2 regions of the Nonomuraea mesophila genome follow, and region 1 is predicted to be linked to the other one. Evidence: riboswitches for the same ligand, from Rfam matches in the RefSeq annotation. Region 1 holds a riboswitch; the other holds the start of a gene.
The links. A riboswitch is a leader RNA that binds a small molecule or an ion and turns the genes downstream of it on or off. The one in region 1 is predicted to bind glycine.
Positions count from the first base shown of each region.

Region 2: another riboswitch for glycine. It lies ahead of gcvP (aminomethyl-transferring glycine dehydrogenase); the one in region 1 lies ahead of gcvT (glycine cleavage system aminomethyltransferase GcvT).

Region 1 covers NZ_SMLD01000013.1:42,837-57,243, forward strand. The annotation lists gene E1295_RS07645 (3-oxoacyl-ACP reductase) at 9-773, shown strand; gene E1295_RS07650 (gamma-glutamyl-gamma-aminobutyrate hydrolase family protein) at 785-1,477, shown strand; glycine riboswitch at 1,531-1,628, shown strand; glycine riboswitch at 1,648-1,747, shown strand; gene gcvT (glycine cleavage system aminomethyltransferase GcvT) at 1,782-2,867, shown strand; gene gcvH (glycine cleavage system protein GcvH) at 2,864-3,253, shown strand; gene E1295_RS07665 (L-serine ammonia-lyase) at 3,326-4,702, shown strand; tRNA gene E1295_RS07670 (tRNA-Leu) at 4,765-4,847, opposite strand; gene bcp (thioredoxin-dependent thiol peroxidase) at 4,968-5,441, opposite strand; gene E1295_RS07680 (DUF3618 domain-containing protein) at 5,612-5,941, shown strand; gene E1295_RS07685 (amino acid deaminase/aldolase) at 5,970-7,163, opposite strand; gene E1295_RS07690 (DUF6286 domain-containing protein) at 7,362-7,961, shown strand; gene E1295_RS07695 (hypothetical protein) at 7,961-8,455, shown strand; gene E1295_RS07700 (sensor histidine kinase) at 8,693-9,862, shown strand; gene E1295_RS07705 (response regulator) at 9,876-10,526, shown strand; gene E1295_RS07710 (ABC transporter ATP-binding protein) at 10,644-11,390, shown strand; gene E1295_RS07715 (ABC transporter permease) at 11,392-13,881, shown strand; gene E1295_RS07720 (ATP-binding cassette domain-containing protein) at 14,062-14,407, shown strand, end outside.
Region 2 covers NZ_SMLD01000078.1:17,538-31,944, forward strand. The annotation lists gene gcvP (aminomethyl-transferring glycine dehydrogenase) at 58-2,889, opposite strand; glycine riboswitch at 3,069-3,167, opposite strand; gene E1295_RS26480 (MerR family transcriptional regulator) at 3,226-3,846, opposite strand; gene E1295_RS26485 (bifunctional nuclease family protein) at 3,994-4,464, opposite strand; gene ftsR (transcriptional regulator FtsR) at 4,597-5,256, opposite strand; gene E1295_RS26495 (double zinc ribbon and FHA domain-containing protein) at 5,324-5,836, opposite strand; gene E1295_RS26500 (mannose-1-phosphate guanyltransferase) at 6,116-8,620, opposite strand; gene clsA (cardiolipin synthase ClsA) at 8,625-9,206, opposite strand; gene E1295_RS26510 (GNAT family N-acetyltransferase) at 9,365-10,147, opposite strand; gene E1295_RS26515 (phosphoribosylanthranilate isomerase) at 10,147-10,734, opposite strand; gene E1295_RS26520 (response regulator) at 10,786-11,463, opposite strand; gene E1295_RS26525 (sensor histidine kinase) at 11,460-13,064, opposite strand; gene E1295_RS26530 (class I SAM-dependent methyltransferase) at 13,194-13,784, shown strand; gene E1295_RS26535 (acyl-CoA dehydrogenase family protein) at 13,811-14,407, shown strand, end outside.

The sequences.
Region 1 (14,407 bases):
ACGTGCACATGAAGCGGTTGCAGGACCGGGTGGCGGTGGTCACGGGCGCAGGCGGCGGCATCGGGCTGGCCACCGCGCGCAGGTTCGCCGACGAGGGCGCGAAGGTGGTCTGCGCCGACCTGGACGAGGAGGCGGGCGTCAAGGCCGCGAACGAGGTCGGCGGCCTGTTCGTACGGGCCGACGTGGCCGACGAGGACGACGTCGTCCGGATGTTCCGTACGACGTTCGACACCTACGGCAGCGTGGACATCGCCTTCAACAACGCCGGCATCTCGCCGCCCGACGACGACTCGATCCTGGATACCGGCATCGACGCCTGGCGCCGCGTCCAGGACGTGAACCTGACCAGCGTCTACCTGTGCTGCAAGCACGCCATCCCCTACATGCGGCGCCAGGGCAAGGGCTCGATCATCAACACCGCGTCGTTCGTGGCGGTCATGGGCTCGGCGACCTCGCAGATCTCCTACACGGCCTCCAAGGGCGGGGTGCTGGCGATGTCGCGCGAGCTGGGCGTGCAGTTCGCCAGGGAGGGCATCCGGGTGAACGCGCTGTGCCCCGGCCCGGTGAACACGCCGCTGCTGCGGGAGCTGTTCGCGAAGGACCCGGAACGGGCGCAGCGGCGGCTGGTGCACGTCCCGCTCGGGCGCTTCGCGGAGGCGTCGGAGATCGCGGCCGCGGTGGCGTTCCTGGCCAGCGACGACGCCTCGTTCATCACGGGCAGCGAGTTCCTGGTGGACGGCGGCATCTCCGGCGCCTACGTCACGCCGCTCTAGGAGGGTTCATCGTGCGACGTCCCGTCATCGGGGTCACCTGTTACGTGGAGCCGGCGACGTTCACGGTCTGGGAGAACGTGCCGGTCGCGCTGCTGCCGTACATGTACGTGGAGCAGGTCGTCCGGGCGGGCGGGCAGCCGGTCGTGCTGCCGCCCGCCGGGGAGGCCGCGCAGGTGGTGGGCCGGCTGGACGGGCTGGTGCTGGCCGGGGGCGGCGACATCGATCCGGCGAGGTACGGGGAGACGCCGGAGGAACGTACCGGCTATATCCGCAGATTTCGTGACCAGGCCGAGTTCGCCCTGCTGACCGCGGCCCTCGACGCCGAGCTGCCCTTCCTCGGCATCTGCCGGGGCCTCCAGGTGCTCAACGTCGCCCTCGGCGGCAGCCTCCACCAGCACCTGCCCGACGTGGTGGGCCACACGGAGCACTCCCCCGCGCCCGGCCGTTTCGGTCACCTGCCCATCACCACCGTCCCCGGCACCCGCCTGGCCAAGGCGCTGGGCACGGCGCCCGTGACGGTGCCGCACTACCACCACCAGGCCGTCGACCGCCTGGCCCCGGGCCTCACCGTGACCGCGACGGCCGCCGACGGCACCGTCGAGGGCGTGGAGCTGGACTCGGGGCCGTTCACCGTGGCGGCGCAGTGGCATCCGGAGGCGGCCGAGGACCACGCTCTCTTCGAAGCCCTGGTCGCGGCCTGCTGAGGGGCGAACGCGACAAGACCCCCAAATCACTACTAGGCTGGCTGGACACACCAGCAAACCGTGCGGGAGAGCACCCTGACAGCCGGTCAGGGTCCCTGAAGGAGCAAGCCCTCCCCGCGAACCTCTCAAGGCAAAGGACCGCACGGCTGACCGGGAGCCCGTCTCCTCGGAAGGTGACCTCTGGAAAGCAGGCCCACAGGGTCTCGCCGAAGGTGAAAGTCCGGCAAAACTCGGGCGAAGCTCTCAGGCATCGATGACAGAGGGGGAGGATGCTGGCATCCAATCCTGTCCTGAGGTGCGATAAATGTCCCGACCTACTCCGCTACGAGACGTGCACGAAAGCCTCGGCGCGACGCTGACCGACTTCGCGGGGTGGCTCATGCCGCTCCGGTACGGAAGCGAGTCCGCGGAGCACAGGGCCGTCCGCGAGGCCGCCGGACTGTTCGACCTCTCGCACATGGGCGAGATCTTCGTGACCGGGCCGCAGGCCGCACAGGCGCTGGACTACGCGCTGATCGGCAACCTGTCGGCCGTGACGCCGGGACGCGCCCGCTACACCATGATCGTCAACGAGCGGGGCGGGGTGCTGGACGACCTCATCGTCTACCGGCTCGCCGACGAGGAGTTCATGGTCGTCGCGAACGCCTCGAACGCCGAGAAGGTCGCGGACGAGCTGGAGAGCCGTTGCAAGGCGTTCGACGCCGTGGTCGACGACCGTTCCCAGCAGTACGCGCTGATCGCCGTCCAGGGACCCCGTTCCCAGGAGATCCTCGCCACACTCACCGACGCCGACCTGACCGGGCTCAAGTACTACGCGGGCCTGCCTGGACAGGTCGACGGGCGTCAGGCGCTCGTCGCCCGTACCGGCTACACCGGCGAGGACGGCTTCGAGCTGTTCGTGGCCGTTCAGGACGCGGTGCCGCTCTGGCACGCGCTCATGGCCGCGGGCGAGCCGTACGGGCTCAAGCCCGCCGGCCTGTCCAGCCGCGACACGCTCCGGCTCGAAGCGGGCATGCCGCTGTACGGCAACGAACTGAGCGCCGAGCTGACTCCGTTCGACGCGGGGCTGGGCAGGGTGGTGAAATTCGACAAGCCGGGAGACTTCGTCGGCCGGTCGGCGCTGGAGGCGGTCAAGGACGACCCGCCGCGGCGCCGGCTCGTCGGTCTGGTCGCCCGGGGCCGCCGGGTGCCGCGCCACGGCTACCCGGTCACCAAGGACGGCGCCGTCGTCGGCGAGGTCACCAGCGGTGCGCCCTCCCAGACCCTGGGCAAGCCCATCGCGCTGGCCTACGTGGACACCGGAGCCGACTCAGGCCTGGCTGTGGACATCCGGGGCAGCCATGAACCCATGGACCTGGTCGAGCTGCCCTTTTACAGGAGGAACAAGTGAGCAACATCCCTGACGACCTGAGCTACACCAAGGAACACGAGTGGGTTTCCGGGGTCGAGGACGGCCTGACCGTGACCGTCGGCATCACGGCCTACGCCGCCGACGCCCTTGGTGACGTCGTCTTCGTGCAGCTCCCGGAGGTCGGTTCGATCTCGGAGCCGGGCGACTCCGTCGGCGAGGTCGAGTCGACCAAGTCGGTCAGCGAGATCTACACACCCGTCGGCGGCGAGATCGTCGAGGTCAACCAGGCCCTCGTGGACGACCCGAGCCTGGCCAACAGCGACCCGTACGGCGAGGGCTGGATGTTCCGGGTGCGCATGGAGGGCGACCCTGACGAGCTGCTGTCCGCCGAGGAGTACGCCGCGCTCACCTCGGGCGAGTCCTGACCCTGCCAGGTCTCATCGGCTGACGCCGGGGCCCGCGGCCGGGCCCCGGCACTCATGAAGGGCGCATCATCAATGGCGATCAGCGTCTTCGACCTCTTCAAGATCGGTATCGGCCCGTCGAGCTCCCACACGGGAGGCCCGATGGCCGCCGCACACAAGTTCGCCCGCGGGCTGCACCAGGACGGCCTGCTGGCGCGCGTGGCCCGCGTCGAGGCCATCCTCTACGGCTCGCTCGGCCTGACCGGCAAGGGCCACGGCAGCGACAAGGCGGTCCTGCTCGGCCTGTCCGGGGAGAAGCCCGAGCTGGTCGACGTCGACACCATCGACGGCCGCCTGGCCGAGATGCGCGAGTCGGGCACCGTCCGGCTGTACGGCAGCCACGAGATCCCCTTCGTCGTCGGCCAGGACCTCGTCTTCGAACGCAAGATCACGCTGCCCGAGCACCCGAACGGCATGCGCTTCACCGCCTACGACGCGGCGGGCGAGCGGCTCAGGGAGAAGGTCTACTTCTCGGTCGGCGGCGGCTTCGTCGTGGACGAGAAGGCCACCGGCGCCGACCGCATCAAGCCGGACGACACCGTCGTGCCCTATCCCTTCACGACCGGCGAGGAACTGCTCAAACACTGCACGAACACCGGCCTGTCCATGTCCGCGATCATGCTGGAGAACGAGAAGGCGTTCGGGCGCACCGAGGAGGAGGTCCGCGCCGAACTGCTGCGCCTGTGGCAGGTCATGTCGGAGTGCGTGCGCCGCGGCATCTCCAAGGAGGGCGTCCTGCCCGGCGGGCTCAAGGTCAAGCGCCGCGCCAACCAGTTGCACCGCCGCCTGCAGTCGGAGCCGGCCGAGAAGGACCCGCTGCAGGCCATGGACTGGGTGACGTTGTTCGCGCTGGCGGTCAACGAGGAGAACGCCGCGGGCGGCCGCATCGTCACCGCCCCCACCAACGGCGCCGCCGGCATCATCCCGGCGGTCCTGACGTACTACACCCGCTTCGTCCCCCACGCGGACGAGGACGGCGTGGTGCGTTTCCTGCTCACGGCCGGCGCGATCGGCGTGCTGTTCAAGGAGAACGCCTCGATCTCGGGCGCCGAGGTGGGCTGTCAGGGCGAGGTCGGCTCCGCCTGCTCCATGGCCTCGGCGGGCCTCACGGAGGCGCTCGGCGGCACGCCGGAGCAGGTCGAGAACGCCGCCGAGATCGGCATCGAGCACAACCTGGGGCTGACCTGCGACCCGATCGGCGGGCTCGTGCAGATCCCGTGCATCGAGCGGAACGCGGTCGCCTCGAACAAGGCCATCACCGCGGCCAGGATCGCCCTGCGCGGCGACGGCCGCCATTTCGTGGCGCTGGACAAGGCGATCAAGACCATGCGCGACACCGGCCGCGACATGCTCGACAAGTACAAGGAGACCTCACGCGGCGGCCTGGCCGTCAACGTGATCGAGTGCTGACGTGGTGCTGACTCGCGTCAGGAAAATGCCCGGCCTATTCCAAAGGCCGGGCGCTCGAATTGTGCGGGCGGGGGGATTCGAACCCCCACGGTGTCACCACCAACAAGACCTAAACCTGCCGCGTATGCCATTTCGCCACGCCCGCGCAGTCCCCGCCGAAAGCGGGCTCGTGACAGTTTAGCGCTCTGGGTGGCGGCGAGGCGCATCCGCTGATGACCCCGGCTCAGAAGGGCACGGCCTTTTTCACCGGGGCCCGCCGACCGGCTCAGGCCAGGCCCAGCTTCTTCTTCAGCGAGGCCACGTGCCCGGTCGCCTTCACGTTGTAGAGGGCCTGCTCGACCTTGCCGTCACCGTCGATGACGAACGTCGAGCGGATGACCCCCACGATCTCCCTGCCGTAGGACTTCTTCGGACCGTAGGCGGCGTACGCCTTGTGGACCACGAGGTCGGGGTCGGACAGCAGCGGGAACGTCAGGGCGTCACGCTCGACAAACTTGGCCAGCTTTTCCGGTTTGTCCTTCGACACGCCGAGGACCACGAAACCTTCGGCGGTCAACTGGCTGAGGTTGTCACGGAAATCGCAGGCCTGCTTGGTGCAGCCGGGTGTCATCGCGGCGGGGTAGAAATAGAGGATCACCCGCTTGCCGCGGTGGTCACCGAGGGAAACGGTGGTTCCGTCGGCGGCGGGCAGCGTGAACTCGGGCGCGGCGTCGCCTGGCGCGAGCTTGGTCTCTGTCATGGGCCCTCCTCAGTGCTTGCCGCAAACCTACCGGCTTCCCGCGAAGCTACCGGCCCGGCCGCCGTGCCGTACGGCCCGCCGACCTGACAGACTGATCACGACCACTACGGACGGAGCCCGCACGGCACACGAAGCGGGCGCGGCCACACGTACGGTCGAGAGGAGACGCCATGGCTGACACCGATCCCGACGAACTGGAGCGGCGGATCGCGCGGACACGCGCCGAGTTGGCGCAGACGGTCGACGCCATTGCCGACCGGGTGAGCCCCAAGCGGGTCGCCGAGCGCACGGTGACCGACGTCAAGGGCAGGGCCGGCCAGTTCGTGGCGTCCGTGGGCGACGCGCTCGGGGTGGCGCCGCGGCCGGTCGCCTACGACGACGACCCCGAGCGGTTGTGGGAGGACGAGCGGCCCGACCTGGGTCCCGTCCTGATCGGGGTCGGGGCGGTGCTGATCGTCGGGGCGGCCATCGTGCTCTGGCGCCGCCGCAGGCGCGGCTGAGGCCGGCGCGCGCCGCCTCCTGCGGTGATCACAGGAAGGTCTTGCCCTCGCCTCTGTACGTCGGCGCCGACCCGGCCAGGGTGTCGCCGTCCACGAGGTGGAGCGTGTCGAAGCGCTCGCACAGCTCGCCCGCCTTGGCGTGCCTGAACCACACGCGGTCGCCGATCCGCAGGTCCTCGGCGGCCTGGCCGAGCAGCGGCGTCTGCACCTCGCCCGCGCCCTCGTCCGGTGAGTAGCGCAGCCCGGCCGGCAGGTACGGCTGCGGCAGCCGGCTGCTGCCGGGCTCGCCCGAGGCCGGATAGCCGCCCCCGAGCACGGTCGCGATGTCCGGGGCCGGGCGGCGTACGACCGGCAGGGCGAAGAGCGCGGCCGGACGGCCGGTGAAACCGCGGTAGAAGTCGAACAACCTCGGATGGAAGAGGCCCGATCCGGCCGCCACCTCCGTGACGGCCTTCTCGCGTACGGTGCGCTCGACACAGCCGGTGCCGCCGCCGTTGACGAACTCGAGGTCGGTGACCCGGCGGACGGCGTTCACGACGCGGCCGCGCCGGACGATGAGCTCGCGGGCGGAGCGGGCCTGCATGAGCCTGATGGCGCGGGCGAGGAGGGCGTTGCCGGGAGGGTCGTCGCCGACTCCGGCGATCTGGGCCTCGTACGCCAGCAGTCCGGTCAGGCGCAGCCCGGGGCGTTTGGCGACAGCGGCGGCGAGGTCGGCGGCGTCCTCGGGCTCGCGGATCGGGGAACGGAGAGCTCCCGCCCGAAATTTCCCACCGAACGCGACATATCCAGCGTCGATGTCGATGCAGATCCGCAGCTCGGCCCGCCGGCGCGCCCCCGCCACGGCTGCCTCGATGAAGTCGAGATGTGCGAGCGAGTCGACGGTCACGGTGACGCGGCCAGCCGCGACCGCGTCACCGGCCAACGCGGCGAGCGCGTGGCGGTCGGCCGTCGGATAGGCGACCAGGACGTCGTCGAAGCCGTGCCCGGCCAGCCACAGCGCCTCGGGCAGCGTGAACGCCATGACACCCGCGAAGCCGTCCATCGCCAGGATGCGTTCGAGCAGCGGCCGGCTGCGCACCGACTTGCTCGCCACCCGGATCGGCTTGCCCGCCGCCCGGCGTACGAGCTCGGCCGCGTTGGCCCGCATGGCCGCCAGGTCGAGGATCGCGAACGGAGGCTCGATCGCCGCGGTGGCGCGATCATAGCGCTGGCGGGCATCCATACCAGCAGCGTAACGGCTGGTCGGCGACGAACCCAGGGGCCGGGCGCGCGGACCCGGCACATCCGCCCGCACCGGCACGGATGGTGACAGCCGCGACCGGGCTTACCCCGGCGAGCCCTGCTCCCCGTAATGATCGGGCAAATCGGCGGCGAGGGTGCGGTACAGGGCATGCGGCCCCCCTGTACGTGTGTCCCTGTGATGACCACGCTTCAGCAGATACTGCCCGGCGCCGCCGCCACCCCACGGCTCACCGGACTGCGCAGGGCGAACAAGGCGCTCAGACCGGCACGGACCGTTCCGGGGGCCGTCGTGGCGATCGTGCTGACCACCGTGATGGGCCTGACCGCGGCGGAGCTGGTGTCGGGGCTGCTCGGCACGCCGCTCGGCTGGGTGCCGGTGAACGAGGTGGTCGAGCTGGCGGGCAGAACCGCGTGGCCGAAGGTGTCCACCGCCGCCCTCGTCGTGGCGGGCATCGGCGTGCTGATGGTGCTGCTGGCCGTCGTGCCGGGCAGGTCCAGGCTGGTCGCGGTGGAGACGTCGGACCCGCTGATCGTCATCGGCATCACCCGCTCGGGCCTGCGCCGTACGCTGGCCGCCGCGGCCCAGCAGGTGGCCGGCGTGGAAAAGGCCCGGGTACGCCTGCGCCTGCGCACCATCGAGGTCACCGTCGTGACGGACGCGGAGAGCACCGGCGCAATGCTCAGGCAGGTCGGCACCGCGGTGGGCGACCGGCTGGCGGGTGTGGGCACGCTGGGCACGGGCGAGGTCGTCGTCCGGCTGCGCAGGAAGGCGCTGTGATGCGGCAGTACGCCGGCAACCGGATCGGGCTGGCCGTCGTGGGCACCGTGCTGGCGGGGCTGGGGACGTACGCGTGGTTGCGCGGCGAGGGCCGCCTGTCCGGCCTGCCCGCCAAGGGCAGGGTGGTGCCGGCGCAGTTGCACCGGACGCTCGCGGAGGAGCCGTGGAGCCTGTGGCTGCTGGCCTTCGCCCTGGTCCTCCTGTCGCTGGTCTCGCTGCGCTGGCTGCTGCTCTGCCTGGGCTGGGGCCGGCGCGGCACGCCCAACGGCACGGGCACCGCCATGTTGTTCGTCGGGCTGAAGAACGTGGAGGGCCTGGGGAAGGCGAGGGTGCGGGTCGGTGACGACGGCCTGCGGCTCAGCGTGACCTGCCCGTCGGAGACGGACATGGGCGCGGTGGTGGGCAAACTCGACCAGGACATCGTGGGGCGCATCCGGCGCGAGATCCGTGACGACGAGATGAGCACCGTGGTCAGCCTGCACGTCCGCCGTTAGGAGCGGGGCGTGCCTACTGGGTCGCGCGGCGTTTCCTCACCGCCGCGCGACCCGGGCATCATGATCATGATTCACACGATCTCCCTTTACTCACCCACAAGGGGCGCTCCCGATCACCCATGATGCCCGGTCGCGCGTAAGCCGAGCGTAAGCGCCTGTGACGTCAGACCTGGGTCGTACTCGCACTTCACCCTTCAGGCTGACCAGGACCCAACTATAGGTAATTATCGTGAGGATGTGTTCGGGAGCGTACAGGCGTGGTCGAGGCGCCACGAGAAGGTGGCCGCCGTCCTGCGGGTGGCGCCGCTCGCCGCGCTGTGCCTGCTGACGTCGATACTGTACGCGAACCGCGACACCCCGGACGGCGGCGTCGACCCCGGCGTGATCTGGTACGTGGGCGTCTCCGTGGCACTGCTCGTGCCGCTCGCGTGGCGCGACAGGCCACGCCTGTCCTTCGCCGTCGTCGCCCTCGTCAGCTTCGGCCAGTGGCTGGCGGACCTCGGCCCGGTGCCCGCCAACGTGGCGGTGCTGATCGCCCTCTGGGGCGTGGCCTACCGGTGCACGTGGCAATGGGCGCTGGCGGCGCTGCTCGTGGCCGAGTTGGGGGTGCTGCTGCTGCTGGTCGACTGGATGGCGCCCACGTTCGGCATGTTCTCCACCGGCTCGATCCTCGTGGTGACGATCTGGCTGACCGGCCTGTACGCCAGGACGCGCAGGCACTATCTCGAAGGCCTGGAGGAGCGCGCAGAACGGGCCGAACGCGAGCGCGACCAGCAGGCCAGGATGGCGGCCGCCGCCGAGCGCGCCAGGATCGCCAGGGAACTGCACGACGTCGTGGCCCACAACGTCAGCGTGATGGTGGTGCAGGCCGACGGCGCGGGCTACGCCCTCGACCACGATCCCGAGCAGGCCCGCCAGGCCGTCACGACCATCTCGAGAACCGGCAGGGTCGCGCTCGCCGAGATGCGCAGGCTCGTCGGGGTCCTGCGTGAGAACGAGAACCCGGACACCGACTACACCCCGCAGCCCGGCCTGGACCAGCTGGAGAAGATGGTGCGCGAATCGGCCGTGCCCACCCGGTTGCGCGTCGAAGGTGCCCCCACCGACCTGCCCGAGGGCCAGCAACTCGCGGTGTACCGCATCGTGCAGGAGGCGCTGACGAACGCCCTCAAGCACGGCGGCCCCGGCGTCCGGGCGGACGTCGAGATCGACTTCACCGGCCCCGACGTGCTCGTACGGGTGACCGACGACGGCCGGGGCGCGGCGGCGCCCAGGAGCGCCGGCGGGCACGGCCTGATCGGCATGCGCGAGCGCGTCGGCATGTACGGCGGCGACGTCTCGGCCGGCCCTCTGCGGGGCGGCGGCTTCGAGGTGCTGGCCCGGTTGCCCATGGCGGAAGCGGCGTAGAGGAGGCTGCCGGGTGATACGCGTGATGCTCGTCGACGACCAGGAGTTGCTGCGGGCCGGGTTCAGGATGGTGCTGAACGCCCAGCCCGACATCGAGGTCGTGGCCGAGGCCTGCGACGGGGTCACCGCGTTGGAGGTCCTCGATACCGCCGAGGTCGACGTCGTGCTCATGGACGTGCGGATGCCCCGCATGGACGGCGTCGAGGCCACCCGCCTCATCGATGGGGCGAAGGTGCTGATCCTCACCACGTTCGACCTCGACGAGTACGTGTTCGCGGCGGTCAAGGCGGGCGCGGCCGGGTTCCTGCTGAAGGACGTGCCCCCCGCCGACCTGGTCAACGCCATCAGGCTCGTGCACGCGGGCGACGCCGCGATGTCGCCGCGCACGTTGCGGCGGATGCTGGAGACGTTCGCCGCGCAGCTCCCTGACGAGGAGCCGGCGGCGGCGGAGGACCTGACGCCGCGCGAGCGCGAGGTGCTGCTCATGGTGGCGCGTGGCCTGTCCAACGGGGAGATCGCGGCCCGGCTGGCGGTCGCGGAGGCGACGGTGAAGACCCACCTGGGCCGGGTGCTGGCCAAGCTGGGCCTGCGCGACCGGGTGCAGGTGGTGGTGTACGCGTACGAGGCCGGGCTGGTCGTGCCGTCCCATCGGCCGAAAGGCTGACCGGGGTCGTCCGCGGGCGCACCTGAAGTCCCTCCTCAGGGCCCATGGATCGCGAAAACTCCACACCTAGCGTGGGTCGGGTCCGAAACCCGCCCCCGCCAGGGAGAAGGAGTGCTGGTGACTCTCACGGAACGCCGAACCGCGCCCGCCGTCGTGGCCACGGATCTGACCAAGGTGTACGGCCAGGGCGACGCCCGGGTGCACGCCCTGCGCGCGGTGAACGTGGCCTTCGCCACCGGGGCGTTCACCGCCATCATGGGCCCGTCCGGCTCGGGCAAGTCCACGCTGATGCACTGCCTGGCCGGTCTCGACACGGCCACGTCGGGCACGGTGCACCTCGGCGACGTGGAGCTGACCGGGCTGTCCGACCGGCGGCTCACCCTGCTGCGCCGCGAGCGGATCGGGTTCGTCTTCCAGGCGTTCAACCTGCTGCCCACGCTGACCGCCGAGCAGAACATCCGCCTGCCCCTGGAGATCGCCGCCCGCCAGGCCGATCAGGCGCTGTTCGACCGGGTCGTCGCGACCGTCGGGCTGACGGACCGGCTCTCCCACCGGCCGACCGAGCTGTCCGGCGGCCAGCAGCAGCGCGTGGCCGTGGCCAGGGCGCTCATCAGCAAGCCGCAGGTGATCTTCGCCGACGAGCCGACCGGCAACCTGGACTCCCGCAGCGGCGCCGAGGTCCTGTCGTTCCTGCGCGTGTCGGTGCGCGAGCTGGGCCAGACCATCGTCATGGTCACGCACGACCCGGTCGCGGCGTCGTACGCCGACCGCGTGGTGTTCCTGCGCGACGGCGAGCTGGTCACCGAGCTCGCCACGCCGACGCCGCAGAGCGTGCTGGACACGCTCGTGAAGCTGGAGGCGTGAGGTGCTGAGGACCGCTCTGGCCGGGCTGCGCGCCCACACCTTCCGGCTGCTGCTCACCTCGCTGGCGATCATGCTGGGCGTGGGGTTCATCGCGGGCACGTTCGTGCTGAACGACACCGTACAGGCGGGTTTCGCCCAGCGGGTCACCGCCGACGCGGGCAAGGTGGACGTCGCCGTCCTGCCCAAGGGCGCCGACGCCGTGCTGTCCGAGCGGGTGCTGGAGCGCATCCGCGCCCTGGACGGCGTGACGGAGGCGCAGGGCCTCGTACGCGGCGCCGCGCCGCTGATCGGCAAGGACGGCAAGACCGTCGGGAACCTCCCCACCACGGCCGTCTCGATCGTCACCGGCCCGCTCGACCGCGCCGACATCGTCGCCGGCACCGGACCGGGCACCGACGACCGGGCCGCCGTGCTCGACGACAACACCGCCAAGGCGCAGGGCTTCCGGCTCGGCGACACCATCACCGTGCTCGACGCCGGCAAGGCCGAGCACCGGTTCAGGCTCGTCGGTCTCCTCGACACCGGCGTCGACCAGGAGCTCTCGTTCACCGGCGCGGTCGGCTTCACCACGGCCACCGCGAAGCGCATGACGGACCTCGAGGGGTACCGCGAGATCGACGTCGCCGGCACCGCCCCAGGACTGAAGCAGGCCGTCGCGGCGGCCCTCGGCGAGGCGTACACCGTCAAGACCGGCGACGAGCTGGCCTCCGACCTGGCGAGCGCGGCCGGGGTGGAGACGCGGATGTTCACGCTCGGCCTGCTGCTGTTCGGCGTCGTGGCCATGATGGTGGCCGCCCTGGTCATCTACAACACCTTCACCATCCTCGTCGCCCAGCGCACCAGGGAGATGGCGCTGCTGCGGTGCATCGGCGCCACGCGAGGGCAGGTGTTCGGCTCGATCCTGCTGGAGTCGGCCGTCGTGGGCGTGCTCGCCTCGGCGCTCGGCCTGCTGCTCGGGTACGGCCTGGCCAGGCTCGCGCTGGCGGTGCTCGGCGCGGTCGACGCCCCGCTGCCCACCGACGCCGGCGCCACGCTCTCCCCCGTCACGATCGCCACCGGGATGGCCGTGGGCCTGGTGGTCACGGTGTGCGCGGCCCTGCTGCCCGCCAGGTCCGCCACCCGCGTCCCGCCGGTCGCCGCGCTGCGCACCCAGGCCGGGGAACAGACGTTCCGCGCGGGCCTGCTGCGCGGGCTGTTCGCCGCCCTCTTCCTCGTGGCCGGGGCCTGCGTCACCGCCGTCGGCGTGTTCGTGCTCGAACCCGGCCGGGAGGAGTCGCTGCTCGCCGTGATGGCCGGGGGCGCGCTGACGTTCCTGGCCGTGCTGATCCTCGGGCCGGTGCTCGTCAGGCCGCTGAGCGCGCTGGTCGGCTGGATCCCCGGCAGGATGTTCGGGGTGCCGGGCCGTCTGGCCGTCGGCAACTCCGGGCGCAACCCCAAGCGGGCCGCGACCACCACCGTCGCGTTGACGATCGGGGTGACGCTCATGACGCTGATCTCGGTGGTCACCGCGTCCACCCGGGTGACGATGACGGCCAAGCTCGACGCGCAGTTTCCCGTCGACTACGTCCTGATGGACCAGGAGCGTGACTCCGTCATCCCGAGATCCGTCGCCGAGCGCCTCCGGAACGCGCCGGAGCTGGCCTCCGTGGTGCAGATCCGGCAGGCGGACGCCACGATCGGCGGCCGGCAGGTGTTCGCCGGCACCTTCCGGGGGCCCGTCGAGCCGTACGTGACCGCCGGTTCCATGGCGGGCTTCCGTCCTGGCCAGGTCGCGCTGCGGGACGATGACGCCGGGAGACTGGGCGTCCAGGTCGGCGACTCGGTGCGGCTCCGGACCGGGCGGGCCGGGACGGTGCCGCTCAAGGTGGTCGCCCTGCTCGACGGGAACCAGGGGACGCTGCCGCCGGTCACCGTTCCGGAGGCGGCCTTCGAGACGTACTTCGGCGCGGTGCCCGACGCGCGGCTGCTGATCCGCATCGCGGACGGCGTACCGCCCGAACGGGCGCGCGAGGTCGTCGACGCGGCCGCGGCGCCCTATCCGAGCGTGAAGGTGTCGAGCGCGACGGAGACCCGCGGCCAGTTCGACGAGACGCTCGACATGCTCCTCATGATCATCACAGGGCTGCTGGGGCTGGCCATCCTGATCTCGCTGCTGGGCATCGCCAACACGCTCTCGCTGTCGGTGCACGAGCGCACCAGGGAGTCGGCGCTGCTGCGGGCGTTGGGCCTGACGCGGCGGCAACTGCGCGCGATGTTGTCGGTCGAGGCTCTGGTGCTCGGGCTGATCGGGGCGCTGGTGGGGGTCGTGCTCGGCGGCGTCTTCGGCTGGGCCGCGATCATGGCCATGCTGGACGGCGCCCTGTTCTCGGTGCCGGTGGGACAGATCGCGCTGTTCGTGGCGCTCTCCGGCGTCGCCGGGGTGCTGGCCGCCGTGCTGCCGGCCCGCCGCGCCGCACGGGCGTCGATCATCGGGGCACTCGCCGCCGGCTGACCCAGGGCTTTCGACGCCTGGTCACGCACGGGCGGTAGTGCTGGGTCCACCTCTCAAGTGGCGATTTCCTACCCCGCGAGGTGGGCCGGCTTCCATCGAGGCCGGCCTTCCTGGCCGCGAAGCTGGACGGGTCCGATCGGAACGTGCCGATCGTGCCCGGCAAGCCAAGGAGAGCGCGACGTGATCGAAGTGAGGGGACTGAGCGTGCGGTACGGCCGCACGCTCGCCGTCGACGACCTGACCTGCACGGTGAAACCGGGGCTGGTGACCGGATTCCTCGGACCGAACGGCGCCGGCAAGTCCACGACCATGCGGGCCGTACTCGGGCTGGAGGTCCCCGCTTCGGGTGAGGCGCTGGTCGACGGGCGACCGTACGCGTCGCTGCGCCGGCCCATGCGCACGATGGGGGCGCTGCTGGACGCCGGGGCCGTGCACGGCGGCCGGTCGGCCCGCGACCATCTCGGCTGCCTGGCGCGCAGCAACGGCATCGACCGGGCTCGCGTGACCGCCGTCCTCGATCAGGTCG
Region 2 (14,407 bases), on a different contig from region 1:
CGACTTCCGGCGATCATGTCTGCCGGGTTGACGCCGAAGGTCTGGCCCACCCGGTGACTAGTCCTCGTAGGCCTCCAGCGGGGGGCACGAGCACACCAGGTTGCGGTCGCCGTAGGCCTGGTCGATGCGGCGCACCGGCACCCAGTACTTGCCGTCGCGCAGCGACGGCAGCGGGTAGGCGGCCTCGGTCCGCGAGTAGGGGTGCCGCCACTCGTCGGCGCTGACCGACTCCGCGGTGTGCGGCGCGTTACGCAGAGGGTTGTCCGTCTTGTCGTAGTCGCCGGACGCCACCTTCGCGATCTCGCCCCGGATGGCGATCATCGCGTCGGCGAACCGGTCGAGCTCGCCGAGGTCCTCGCTCTCGGTCGGCTCGATCATGAGCGTCCCGGCCACGGGGAACGACATGGTGGGCGCGTGGAAACCGTAGTCGATGAGGCGCTTGGCCACGTCGTCGACGGTGACGCCCGTCTCCTTGGTGATCTGGCGCAGGTCGACGATGCACTCGTGGGCCACCAGCCCGCCGCGCCCGGTGTAGAGCACCGGGTAGTGGGGGGCCAGCCGCTTGGCGAGGTAGTTGGCCGACAGGATGGCCTGCTCGGTGGCCGCCGTGAGCCCGTCGGAGCCCATCATCCTGATGTACGCCCACGAGATCGGCAGGATCCCCGCCGACCCGTAGGGGGCCGCGGAGACGGGCCCCACCGGCGAACCGTCGCGCAGCGGGTGGCCGGGCAGGTAGGGGGCCAGGTGGCCGCGGACCGCGACCGGGCCGACGCCGGGCCCGCCGCCGCCGTGCGGGATGCAGAACGTCTTGTGCAGGTTGAGGTGGGACACGTCGGCCCCGAACTCCCCGGGCTTGGCCAGCCCGACCAGCGCGTTGAGGTTGGCCCCGTCGACGTAGACCTGGCCACCGGCCTCGTGCACCTTGGCGCAGATCTCGGTGATGGTCTCCTCGTAGACGCCGTGCGTGGACGGGTACGTCACCATGATCGCGGCCAGCGCGTCGCGGTGCTTGGCGATCTTGACATCGAGGTCGTCCAGGTCGACGTTCCCGCCGGAGTCGCAGGCCACGACCACGACCCTCATGCCGGCCATGACGGCGCTGGCGGCGTTGGTGCCGTGCGCCGACGAGGGAATGAGGCAGACGTCCCGCTCGCTCTCACCGCCCGCGCGGTGGTAGGCGCGGATGGCCAGCAGCCCGGCGAACTCGCCCTGGGAGCCGGCGTTGGGCTGGATGGAGACGGCGTCGTAGCCGGTCACCTCGGCCAGCCAGCGCTCCAGCGTGCCGATCAGCTCGAGGTAGCCCTCGGCCTGGGCGGCGGGCGCGTAGGGGTGCACGGCGGCGAACTCCGGCCAGGTGATCGGCTCCATCTCGGTGGTCGCGTTGAGCTTCATCGTGCAGGAGCCGAGCGGGATCATCGACCGGTCGAGCGCGACGTCCTTGTCCTGCAGCCTGCGCAGGTAGCGCAGCATCGCGGTCTCGGAGCGGTGGCTGTGGAAGACCGGGTGGGTCAGGTAGCCGGACTCGCGCAGCAGCGAGGAGGGCAGCGCGTCCGCGGTGCCCTCGACGTCGGTGAAGGGGGTGGAGACGCCGAACGCGGCCTGCACCGTGGCCACCTCGGCGGCGCCGGTCTTCTCGTCGCAGGCGACCGAGACGTGGTCGGCGTCCACCTGCCAGAGGTTGACGCCCCGCTCGGCCGCGGCGGCGACCACGGCGGAGGCCCGGCCCGGCACGCGTACGAGCACGGTGTCGAAGAAGCCGTCGTGCACGACCTCCAGGCCCTGCCCGCGCAGCCCCTCCGCCAGGGCGGCGGCGTGGCGGTGCACCCGGTGGGCGATGCGGCGCAGCCTCTCGGGCCCGTGGTAGACGGCGTACATGCCGGCGATGACGGCCAGCAGGACCTGCGCGGTGCAGATGTTGCTGGTGGCCTTCTCGCGGCGGATGTGCTGCTCGCGGGTCTGCAGGGCCAGGCGGTAGGCGGGGTCGCCGTCGGCGTCGACGGACACCCCGACCAGGCGGCCGGGCAACTGCCGCTGCAGGCCCTCGCGTACGGACATGTAGGCGGCGTGCGGCCCGCCGAACCCGAAGGGCACCCCGAAACGCTGGGAGGAGCCCACGGCGATGTCGGCGCCCAGCTCGCCGGGGGCGGCCACGAGCGTCAGCGCCAGCAGGTCGGCGGCGGCCACGACGAGGGCGCCCGCCTCGTGCGCGGCGGCGGCCACGTCGCGGAAGTCGCGCAGCCGCCCGGACGCGCCGGGGTACTGCACGAGCACGCCGAAGCACTCGGGCAGCTCGCCGTCGAGAGAGTGCTCGACGAGCGTGATGCCGAGCGGCTCGGCCCTGGTGGCGAGCACGGCCTTGGTCTGGGGCAGCGCGTCGGCGTCGACCACGAACACGGCGCTCTTCGACCTGCCCGCCCTGCGGGCCAGCGTCATGGCCTCGGCCGCGGCGGTGGCCTCGTCGAGCAGCGAGGCGCCGGAGACGGGCAGGCCGGTGAGGTCGGAGACGACGGTCTGGAAGTTGAGCAGCGCCTCGAGGCGGCCCTGCGAGATCTCCGGCTGGTAGGGGGTGTAGGCGGTGTACCAGCCCGGGTTCTCCAGCAGGTTGCGGCGGATGACGGCGGGCGTGACCGTGTCGTGGTAGCCCAGCCCGATCATCGAGGTGACCACCTGGTTGCGATCGGCCAGGGCGCGCAGCTCGGCGATGGCCTCGGCCTCGCCCGCGGGAGCGGGCAGCGTGAGCCGGTCCTTGGCCCTGATGGACTCGGGCACGGCGACCGCGACCAGGTCGGCCACGGACTCGAAGCCCACGGCCTCGAGCATGCGCTGCTGTTCGGGCTCCGAGGGGCCGATGTGCCGGGACGAGAACGGCGGAGCGGACAGATCGGTCATGGAGATGCCTCCCGAGGCTGTGGAGACCGGCGCCGGGGCGCGGGCGTGTGCCGGATCTCCCCCTCTGTCAGCGCGGACCCCGGACAAGCGCGGGGTCGCGACCTGAGAGCTTCACCCCCGGTGGGGCTTGCACCGTCGGTGAGGCGCGCCTGGCGGGTGCGCCTGCTTTCCAGAGTTGCCTCGCCCGAGCGGTACGGGATGCCTGAGAGATTCCGGGGAGGGTTGCTCCTTCGGCGCCCCGGAGCCCAGGGGCCCGGGGACTCTCCCGCACGGGGTCGTCGGCCTTGCTGTCCTCAGGTTACTACGCCCGGTTCGTCCGGATGTCAGGAGCCGTGCTCACCGGGTGCGGCGGGCACGGCGGCGCCGGGCGAGTTCGTCAGCGGGGTGGTCGGCCGGGACGGTGTCCTCGGCCGCCGCGCGTTCCCCCGGCAGCTCCGCGAGGGAGCCCTCGACCTCGCGCCAGACCCGCCCGAGCGCGATGCCGAACACGCCCTGGCCGCCCTGGAGCAGGTCGATCACCTCGTCGGCCGAGGTGCACTCGTAGACGCTGACGCCGTCGCTCATGAGCGTGATCTGTGCGAGGTCGGCCACCCCGCGGTCACGCAGGTGTTGCACGGCCGTGCGGATCTGCTGCAGCGACACCCCGGTGTCGAGCAGCCGCTTGACGACCTTGAGGACCAGGATGTCGCGGAAGCTGTAGAGACGCTGGGAGCCGGAGCCCTGCGCGGCTCTTATCGTGGGCTCGACCAGGCCCGTGCGCGCCCAGTAGTCGAGCTGCCGGTAGGTGATGCCGGCCGCCGAGCACGCCGTCGGCCCGCGGTATCCGATGTCGCCCGGCAGCGCCGCGGGCTGTTCGTCGAAGAGCAGGCCCTGCTCCCCGGCACGCTGCCGCGCGCTCTCGCGCCGCACCGGATCTTCCTGGCCGGCCGTCTTTCCCTCGCCGCTGCTGACCGCCACGCGGACCTCCGGCTTTCTCTCATCCCGTGGCCTGATCTGGGGGTATGTGAAGCGCAGCCACGGGTTTCACTTGCACCGTAGGACCGCGACCATGCTCAGTCAACGATCCGGCTCGGCGCGTCGTGAAGCGTAAATGCACTGAAATACCTACCCCGCCCGGCCGAAGTCCTCGGGAGTGATCGTGTCAAGAAACTCCCTGAACTTCTCCACCTCGTCCTCCTGGTCGTCCGGGATGATCACCCCGGCCTCCTGGACGACCTCCTCGCTGGCGAAGATGCGCGCCCCCGTGCGCAGGGCGAGCGCGATCGAGTCGGACGGCCGCGCGCTCACCTCCACGCCGTTGGAGAACACCAGGTCGGCGAAGAAGATGCCGTCACGCAGGGCGACGATGTTGACCGCCCGCAGGCCTACGCCCAGGGCGCTCAGCACGTCTCGGAAGAGGTCGTGGGTGAGCGGCCGCGGCGGAGGCTCCTCTGCCTGGGCCAGGGCGATGGCCGTGGCTTCCGTCATGCCGATCCATATAGGAAGGAACCGCTCCCCGTGTGCCTCCTTCAGCAAGACGATCGGCTGATTTGTGGGCATTTCGACCCGAACGCCCACAACCTCCATCTGCAACACGGGCTGCTCCGTATTCCTGACCGGTGTCCCGGCACAGCTATTTGGTCGTTGCTTCTGCTGACTGGCTTCTGCAATTCAACGTAACACCCGGCGGGCCTGGAATGTGCCCCCGCCTCCCAGCTCGCTACGGTCTCAACGCCCCAGGACGGACCGGACGCCCGTGCGCACAAGGGATGCGTGCAGGTCGAGCAGGAGCGAGGAAAGCTCCCTGGCCACCTCGTCGGCCTCGCCGATGGCACCGGGGGCGCGCCGCTTGAGTATTGGCGCGACGGTCTGCTCCACCAGGCCGCACTCCCGCTCGGCCGCCGCCTTGACCGCGCGCAGGTGCCGGGCGCGCAGGCCGAAGCGGGCCAGCGCGCCGACGGTGCGCGCCACCGTGAGCGCCTCCTCGTCGTAGCGACGGGCCACCGGCGCGAGCAGGCCGTAGTCCTCCAGCTCGTCGAGGGTCTCCTCGTCGATGCCCGCGGCCTCGATCAGCTCGGCCCTGCTGAGCCTGATCTCCTGCTTGTCGGTGTCCTGGACGGCTCGCGGACGGCCGAAGCCCTCCGCCATCCTGTCCTTGATCACCCGCAGCGGCAGGTAGTGGTCGCGCTGCTCGGTGAGGATGAAACGCAGCTGCTCCACGTGCAGGTGCGTGAACTTACGGTAGCCGGACGGGCTGCGCTCGGGCTCGATCAGCCCTTCCCCCTCCAAGAACCGGATCTTGGAGATGGTGACATCGGGAAACTCGCCCTGCAGCAGCGCGAGCACCTCCCCGATGCTCATGTGCGAGCGTGCCGCCTGTGACGTCATGCGCGCTCCTCCCCTTGCCGCATGGCCACGCACGAGACGGCGTACGCCGGCCGCCCGCTTCGCCCCCTCATGCCCCGGAGCTGCCCCGCATCAGGAAGACGAGTCGGAACTTGCCGATCTGCACCTCGTCACCGGAGTGCAGGGGAACCTCCTCTATCCGCTCCCTGTTGACGTAGGTGCCGTTGAGGCTGCCCACGTCGCGCACGGAGAACTGGCCGCCGCGGTGGCGGTAGAACTCGACGTGACGGCGGGAGACGGTGATGTCGTCGAGGAAGATGTCACTCTCCGGATGGCGCCCGGTCGTGGTCAGGTCTTTGTCGAGCCGGAAGCGGCTGCCCTGGTTGGGCCCCCTGGTCACCGTGAGCAGAGCCGCGCCGGGCGGCAGCTGCTCGACCAGCGCCCGCTCGGCCTGGAGCATGTCGCCTGTCTCAGCCTCATACGCCTCGATTCCCGCCACCGAGATCGTCGATGTGGTGTCCCCGGCGACCTCGAGTCTGGTCAGCGGTGACCCACAGCGGGAACAGAAACGGGCATCCTCGGGGTTGGCGTGCCCGCACTGCGTGCAGTAGACGCTCGGCATCGATCGGCTCGGCCTCCTACCGCGAAGACGCGGCGACGGTGCTCTGGAGCGCGCCTCGCTTCGCTTTTTCAAGTTTGCGAATGCCGCAACTTACGCTGATCAGCGGCAAAGGTCAAGACGGGGGCGCTGGACTGTGGTCAGGACGCAGACAAAGTTACCGCCGCCCCCGCCCTTCGGTCCATGCCGCCGCGCGTTTCTACATTACGATCTTGCGGGACCTTCTGCGCACATCGCGCTCCACCCTTTTTCCACGCGCCCGAAGCCACGGCGTGCCGGTGGTCATTGGGCGGCCTGTTCCACGATGCGGGCCCAGCGTTCGAGCAGCGCCTGCGCGCCGTCCATGTCGGGCGCCTCGGCCCACAGGTCGGTGACCGGCTCGGCGGCGGCCGGCAGCACGAGCACCCAGCTGCCGTCCTCGCGGGCCACCCGCACCCCGTCGGTGGTGTCGATGCGCCGGCCCTCGGGCTCGGCCTCGGCCGCCTCGATGACCGAGCGCATGACGGCGCCCTTGGCCGCCCACGGTGTCGGCACCGTCCGCCTGAGCAGTCTGACCTCGGGAATCCTCGCGTCGATCTGGCTGAGCGACAGGCGGGTGCGCGCGACCAGGCCGAGCAGGCGCAGGAACGCGGCCAGCCCGTCGATCGCGGGGCTGAACTCCGGCACCACGAAGCCGCCGCGCCCGTCGGCCGCGAAGATCATGTCAGGGCCGGCGGCGGCCGAGGTGAGGGCGTCGAGCGCGGTGGACGTCCACTGCACCTGCACGCCGTGGAAGCGGCACACCTGCTCGGCCACCCTGGTCGTGGTGACGGGCAGGGCCACCCGGCCGCTCCTGCGTTCGGCGGCGACCAGGTCGAGCACGACGAGCAGGGCGCGTTCCTCGCTGATGAGCTGGCCCATCTCGTCCACCAGGGCGATGCGCTCGCCGACCGGGTCGAACCTGACGCCGAAGGCCGCCCGCGAGGAGCCGACCAGCTCGGACAGGCGCTGCAGGTCACGCCGCCGCCCGGCGAGCGTCTCGGTGGGCGAGACGTCGTCGAGGCGGGCGTTGACGGTGAGCACCTCGACGCCGACCCGGCCGAGCAGCGTGGGCAGCACCAGAGAGGAGGTGCCGCCCGCGCAGTCGACGACGACCTTCATGTCCTTGACCCCGGTCACGCCGGCGTGACGCAGCAGCTCCTGGGTGTAGTCCTCGACGGCCCTGGCCGGGTAGGCGAGCTCCGCGATCTCACCGGGGAAGGCGCGGCGGAACTCCTGGCGGGAGAAGACCCGCTCCAGCTTGCGCTGCGCGGCCGGGGGCAGGTCGGCGCCGCGGTCGTCCATGATGACGATGTCCACGCTCTGCGGGTCACCCGGCGTGGTGCGCAGCGCGATCCCGCCGGCCGCCGACCCCCTGGCGGTGTGGAAGCGGGCCACCGGCAGCGGGGCCGCCTCCAGGTCCAGGACGTTGATCGCGCCCGCGGTGAGCGCGCCGATGACGGCCCGTTTCAGCGCCCTGGCGGCCAGCGAGCAGTCGCGCGAGGTGACGACGTGCTCGCCCTTCTTGAGGGTGGTGGCGTACGCGCTGGCCAGGCGGACGCAGAGCTCGGCGGTGATCTCGACGTTGACCAGGCCGCTGACGCCCCTCGTGCCGAAGAGGTTGCGCTGGCCGCGCGACTCCCAGATCACGCTGGTGTTGACGACCGCTCCGGCCTCGATGGTCTTGAACGGGTAGACCCTGACGCCGCTGGAGACGTACGCCTCGGCCTCGATGACGCATTCGTCGCCGATGACGGAGTTCTCCTCGATGCGGGCCCCGGCCATCACGTCGGTGCTCTTGCCGATGACGCAGCCCCGCAGGTGGGCCCCCGGGCCGAGGTAGACGTTGTCGTGGACGACCGCGCGGTGCAGGAAGGCGCCCTCGCGGACGACCACGTTGTTGCCGAGCACGGTGTACTCGCGCAACTCGGCCCCTGCCTCGACCTTGGCGTAGTCGCCGATGAGCAGCGGGCCCTTGAGCACGGCGTCGGGGTCGACCGCGGCGGAGTCGGCCACCCAGACCCCGGGCGAGAGCTCGAAGCCGCCGATGTCCACCGCGACCTTGCCGGACAGGGCGTCGGCCTGGGCCTTCAGATAGCTCTCGTGGGTGCCGACGTCCTCCCAGTAGCCGTCGGCCACGTAGCCGTAGATGGCGGCGCCGCGGGCGAGCAGGGCGGGGAAGACGTCGGAGGACCAGTCGACGGGCTCGCCGGTGGCCACCATGTCGAGGACCTCGGGCTCCATGACGTACACGCCGGTGTTCACGGTGTCGGAGAAGACCTGGCCCCAGGTGGGCTTCTCCAGGAACCGCTGCACCCTGCCCTCGTCGTCCACGATGATGATCCCGAACTCGAGCGGATTCGGTACGCGTTTCAGCCCGATCGTCACGAGAGCCGCATTTTCACGATGAAAGCGGATCATGTCCGTTAAATCGAAATCGGTCAGCGCATCCCCGGAGATGACCAGGAAACGATCGTCGCGGAGGCGGTCGGCGGCGTTCTTGACGCTGCCCGCGGTGCCGAGGGGCAGGTCCTCGGTGGCGTACTGGAGGTTCATGCCGAGTTCGTCGCCGTCGCCGAAGTAGGCGCGCACGAGCGCGGCCAGGAACTGGACGGTGACCACGGTGTCGGTGATGCCGTGCCGCCTGAGCAGGCGCAGGACGTGCTCCATGATCGGGCGGTTGGCCACGGGGAGCAGGGGCTTGGGCTGGTTGGCGGTCATCGGACGCAGCCGAGTGCCCTCCCCGCCTGCCATGACGACCGCCTTCACCCGATCACTCCTTCTTGGCCGAGGTTACGAGCCGGCGCACCTGTACCACATACAGCACCCCCGCCCACCAGTACAGACCCGTTCCCCATAGGGCGAACGCCCACCCGACAATTCGTGCTATATCGGCATACCACCCAGTGTGGGAGGCCAGGAAGAGGAGAGGGAAGGCGTACATGAGATTGAACATGGCGGCCTTGCCCAGAAAATGCACCTGAAGTGCCTTATAGCCGTGTTTGCGAAGTACGGGGAAGGAACACGCGACGAAGAGTTCGCGTCCGACGATGACCGCGACCAGCCACCACGGGATGACGTCGCGCAGCAGCAGGGCGAAGATGGTGGCGAAGACGTAGAGCTTGTCGGCCGCCGGATCGATGATCCTGCCCAGCCTGCTCGTCTGGTTGAAGGCCCTGGCGATCTTCCCGTCGAGCCAGTCCGTGAACCCGGCGACCACGAGGATCCCGATCGCCCACCCGTCCGCCTTGGGCCCCAGAACCAGCCAGAGGAACACGGGGACGCCCAGGAGGCGCAGGAAGCTCAGCAGGTTAGGAACCGTCCAGATCCGGTCCTCGGCGGAAGTATCGCTCACGCAGCAGACCCTACTGCGTGAAACTCCACCACAGCGCTCCCGTCCGGACCCCCTTCCAGACGGCCACTCCGGCGATCCGGAAGCCCGGCCCGCCCCCGCCTGGTCCCGCTGACCTGCCGGGCACGGACGCCTGTGGCCGCCCCTTCCGAGTGCGGCCGTCAGGCGCGCAGGAAGGCGTGCGTGCAGCCGAGGGGTTCGAAGCCGAGCCTGGCGTAGAAGTCCTTCGGCCAATCGTCCGCGTCGGCCACCAGGAAGATCAGCTCGGCCTCGGCCGCCTCCGCGAGCAGCGCGGCCATCAGGGCCCGCGCGTGGCCCTTGCCCCGGTGCGGCACGCTGGTGAAGACGCTCTCGATCTGGGCGATGCCGCCGTCGACGTACAGGTCGGCCCTGGCGGCGATCTCGCCGTCCGGGCCGTCACCGGCCCGGACGGCGCGGAAGCCCACCTGATCGGCGCCGCGCAGCCGGCGCTCCACCCGCCGGGCGAGCCCGTCGATCACGTCGTCCGGCGCCTGGGGCATCACCTGGCGCCAGTCGCGGCGCAGCACGGGCAGCAACTCCGTCAGTTCCAGCCGCTCGGCCGGGGGCGGATCGTGGGGAATCTCACCCCGGTAGGCCATGATCAGGTTGGTCTCGTGCTCGTAGCCGGCGGCGGCGAAGGCGGGTGCGAGAGCGGCTCCTAGCCGGTCGTCGTCCACGCACACCAGCCGGTGCGCCCGCCCGGCGAGCACCTCGTCCGCCGCCCGCAGCACCTCGTCGGCGCCCGGGCCGCCGGAGCCGACGATCAGCTTGTTGTCGTCGTAGGAGCCGGGGAAGCGGTCGTCCAGCACCGCGAACCCGCCGGGGACCGGCACCTCGGCGGACGCCCTGCGGCGGGCGAAGGCGTGGACGAAGCCGATGGCGCGCGCCAGGTCGGCCGGCGCCGCGCCGGGAAGCATGTCCATCAGCCGCGCACGGCCTTCATGAACGCCCTGATGAGAGCCGGGTCCTTGACCCCAGGAGAGGTCTCGACGCCGCTGGAGACGTCGACCCCCCACGGCTCGGCCTCCGCGATCGCGCCGGCGACGTTGGCCGGGTCGAGACCGCCCGCCAGCAGCCATCGCCCGGAGGGCCGGCCGCGCACGGCCGCCCACTCCCAGGGCAGGCCCGACCCCGCGTGGGGCGCGTCGACGATGAGCAGGTCCTCGTCGAAGGCGCCGCATCGCAGGTCGGCCTCCGCGTCGACGGCCCTGACCAGGCGCACGCCGAGGTCCTTCAACGCGGTGAAGTCGCCGTGCGGGTGCCGGCCGTGCAACTGCACGGCCCGCACCCCTGACGCCAGCGCGGCCGCGCGCACCGTCTCGGGGTCCTCGCCGCGGAACACCCCGACGGTGAGCACGTGGGCGGGCACGAGCGCGGCCAGCGCGGCCGCCTTCTCGGTGGTGATCCTGCGGGGGCTGCGGGTCATGACGAGCCCGACGGCGTCGGCTCCCGCCTCGACGGCGGCGCTCACCTGCCCGGGATCGGTCAGCCCGCAGATCTTCACGTACACACCTCCGACTGTAGCGGCGGCGCCCGCCCCGCGGCGACCGCGGCACCGCGCTCAGCCGCGGCGCGGGTGCACGGGGCGGAAAGAGGCGTCGACCAGGCCGGTCCGGTGGGCGACGACGGCGGCCTGGATGCGGTTGCGCAGGCCCAGTTTGTCCATCGCCGCCGCGATGTGGGTCTTGACCGTGGTGACGCCCACGTGCAGTTCCTCGGCGATCTCCGCGTTGGACAGGCCCGCCCCCACCAGGGCCAGCACCTCGACCTCCCGGTCGGTCAGCCCGGCGGGCGGCGCGGGCGAGACGTGCTCCTCCCCGGCGGCGAGGAAGCGTTCCACGACCCTGCGCAACACCGACGGCGCCAGCAGTTGCTCGCCGGCGGCCGCGCGGCGCACGGCGTCCACCATGCGCTCGGGATCGTCGTCCTTGACGAGGAACCCGACCGCGCCCGCGCGCAGGGCGGCGTAGACGTTGGCGTCCTCGGCGAAGGTCGTCAGCACCACGATCCGGCACCCCGGACGGGCCCTTAGCACACGTTTGATCGCCTCCAGGCCGTCGACCCTGGGCATGCGCAGGTCCATGAGGATCACGTCGGGCAGGTGGTGCTCGGCCAGGCGCACCGCCTCGGCGCCGTCGACGGCCTCGCCGACCACCTCCATGTCGCCCGCGGCCTGCAGCAGCATGCGCACGCCCGCGCGTACGAGTGCCTGGTCGTCGGCGATCAGCACCCGGATCACGCGGCGCTCCCCTGGGACAGGCGGACGGGCAGGCGGGCGGCCAGGAGCCAGCCGCCGTCGCCGTCGGGACCGGCGGACAGGGTGCCGCCGAGGGCGCGGACCCGTTCGCGCATGCCGGCCAGCCCGCGCCCGGAGGAAGGCAGGCGTTCCATGTCGGCAGGCGGACGGCCGTTGCGGATCTCCACGGAAAGCCCGTCGCCTGACGGGGTGACGCTGACGCGGACCTTCGTGCCTGGTCCGGCGTGTTTGAGCACGTTGGTGAGTCCTTCCTGGACGATACGGGCGGCGGAGGCTCGGGCGATGAGCGGGGTGTGGTCGGCGGCCGGGTCGAGATCGAGGTCGACGTCGAGGCCCGCGGCGGCCACGCGTTCGGCGGCCTCACGGATGACGTCGGCGGGGTTGGCCAGCAGGCCGGGCTGCCTGTCGGGGTCGCGCAGCAGGTCGAGCAGCTCGCGCAGGTCCTGCAGCACCTGGTGGCCCGTGTCGCGGATGTCGGTGAGCGCGTCGGCGACGGGGCCGTCGGGCGCGGCGTAGCGGGCGGCGCCGGCGCGCAGCACCATGGCCCCGACGTGGTGGGCGACGATGTCGTGCACGTCGCGCGCGATGCGCTCGCGTTCGGCGAGCTGGTCGGCGCGCACCTGGGCGACGGCCGCGCGGGCGGACTCCTCGGCGCGCAGCCGTTCGGCGGCCAGGGCGGCCTGTCTCATGCCGAGGTAGCGGCCGATGGCGATCGGCGTGGCGACCAGCGTCATCAGCACGCCGACGCGGAGCGGGGTGATCTCGGTCTCGTTGCCGACGACGGCGATCGCGGTGAGCAGGCACCCGGTCAGGTAGGCGGCCGCGACCCAGGCCCATGACCCCACCCGCATGGAGAACACGCCGATCGCGGTCAGGGTGAGGATCACGCACGTGTTGACGGTGTTGTTCAGGTACGTGTCGGCGGAGACGAGCAGCACGCCCTGCAGCAGGAACACCAGCCCCGGCAGCCGCCTGGCGATGCCCAGCGACAGCCCGCCCACGACGGCGAGCAGCCCGACCACCCACACGGGCTGCTCGCCCAGGTGCCAGGAGCTCCACGTGCTGAGCACGGTGATGGCGACCCCGCCGGCGGCGAGCAGCGCGTCGGGGGTGACGTCGCGCTCTTCCAGCCGGCCCGCCGTGCTGCGCAGGTAGGCGCCGAGCACGGCGGGGAAGACCGGCAGGAGGACGGAGTACATCCAGGTGTTGGCGGTGGGCGCGAAGCCGGGGTCGGCGATGTTGCACGCGGTGGCGACGATCGTGACGGCCACGGCGGCGGCGGTGGCCCGCAGCCCGGAGCGGTGGCCCGCCACGCCGACGGCGACGCAGATGAGGATCTGCGCGGTGTTGGAGGTGAACGAGCCGATCTGGTCGGTGACCACGAGCAGCACGGCCAGATAGCAGGTGACCAGCACCGGCCGGTGCCGGACGATCCCCATGGGCAGGCCCACCAGCAGCGCCATGGGCACGTTCATCTCGGCGGGCAGGAACGCGGTGTCGCCCGCGTGCGCCGTCGTGAGCAGGTCGAGGCCCACGCCGGAGACGGCGAGCAGGACATCGAGAGGGGCACCGCGCCAGCGCATGGGCACAACGGTATCCGCCCAGCATGGAGAGCCGATCCGCCCGCCAGGCGAGCGCGCCTCCTCCAACTGGCCGGACATCCGCCCTGAGGATGGAGCGACCTTTCAAGATCTTGCCCCTAAAGTCGTGCCATGTCGAACGACACCGCACTCTTCCTAGGCCAGTTCCTGCGTGCCCCCTCCAAGATCGGCGCGGTCGCCCCGAGTTCGCGGCGGCTCGCGGCGAACGTCTGCGCGCCGATCCCCGAGAGGGGCGAGCCCACCGTGGTGGAGCTGGGGCCGGGCACCGGCCCGTTCACCGCGGAGATCCAGCAGCGGCTCGCCGGGCGCGGTCACCATCTCGCCGTCGAGGTCAACGACCTGATGGCGCGGCTGCTCGCCGAACGTTTTCCCGCCGTGGACGTGGCACACGCCGACGCGGCCAAGCTCGGCGACCTGCTGCGCGAGCGGGGGCTGCGGCAGGCGGACGTGGTGGTCAGCGGGCTGCCGTGGGCGGCCTTCCCCGAGGAGACGCAGCATGAGCTGCTCCGTGCCGTGACGTCGGCGATGAGCCCGGTGGCGGCGTTCACCACGTTCTCCTACGTGCACGCCATCCCGCTCAGCAGGGCCAGGCGGTTCCGTTCGCTGCTGGCCGAGCGTTTCGAGGAGGTCGTGCCGGGGCGTACGGTGTGGCGCAACCCGCCCCCGGCCTTCGTGTTCCACGCGAGGCGGCCTCGACCCTGATCAGAACATCATTCTACGATGGTGTGATGGATTTCACCCTTCCGGACAGCGCCCTCGCCGTCCAGCGCGGCATCGGCGACATCTGCTCCCGTTACGACCTCAGCTACTGGCAGCGGTGCGAGAGCGACCGGCGCTGGCCTGAGGAGGTCTGGGACGAGCTGGCGAAGGGCGGCTGGCTGGGCCTGGCGGTGCCGGAGGAGCACGGCGGCGGCGGCCAGGGGCTGCTGGAGCTCGCGGTGGCCACGGAGACGCTGTCGGCGTCGGGCGCGGCGGGCGGGGCGGCGTTCACGTACGTGCTGACTCCCGGCTTCGGCGCGCTCACGATCGACCGGCACGGCAGGGCGAGCCAGCGGGCGGAGCTGCTGCCCAGGCTGGCCACCGGCGAGGTCGAGACCTGCTTCGCGCTGACCGAGCCGGACGCCGGGTCCAACTCACTGGCGATCACCACGTCGGCCAGGCGCGACGGCGGCGACTTCGTGGTCAACGGGCAGAAGATCTGGATCACCGGCGTGCAGCGGGCCACCTGGATGCTGCTGGTGACCAGGACGGTCCCGGCCGCCGAGGCGCGCCCGCGCACCCACGGGCTGACGGTGCTGCTGGTGAACGTGCCCGAGGCGGTCGCC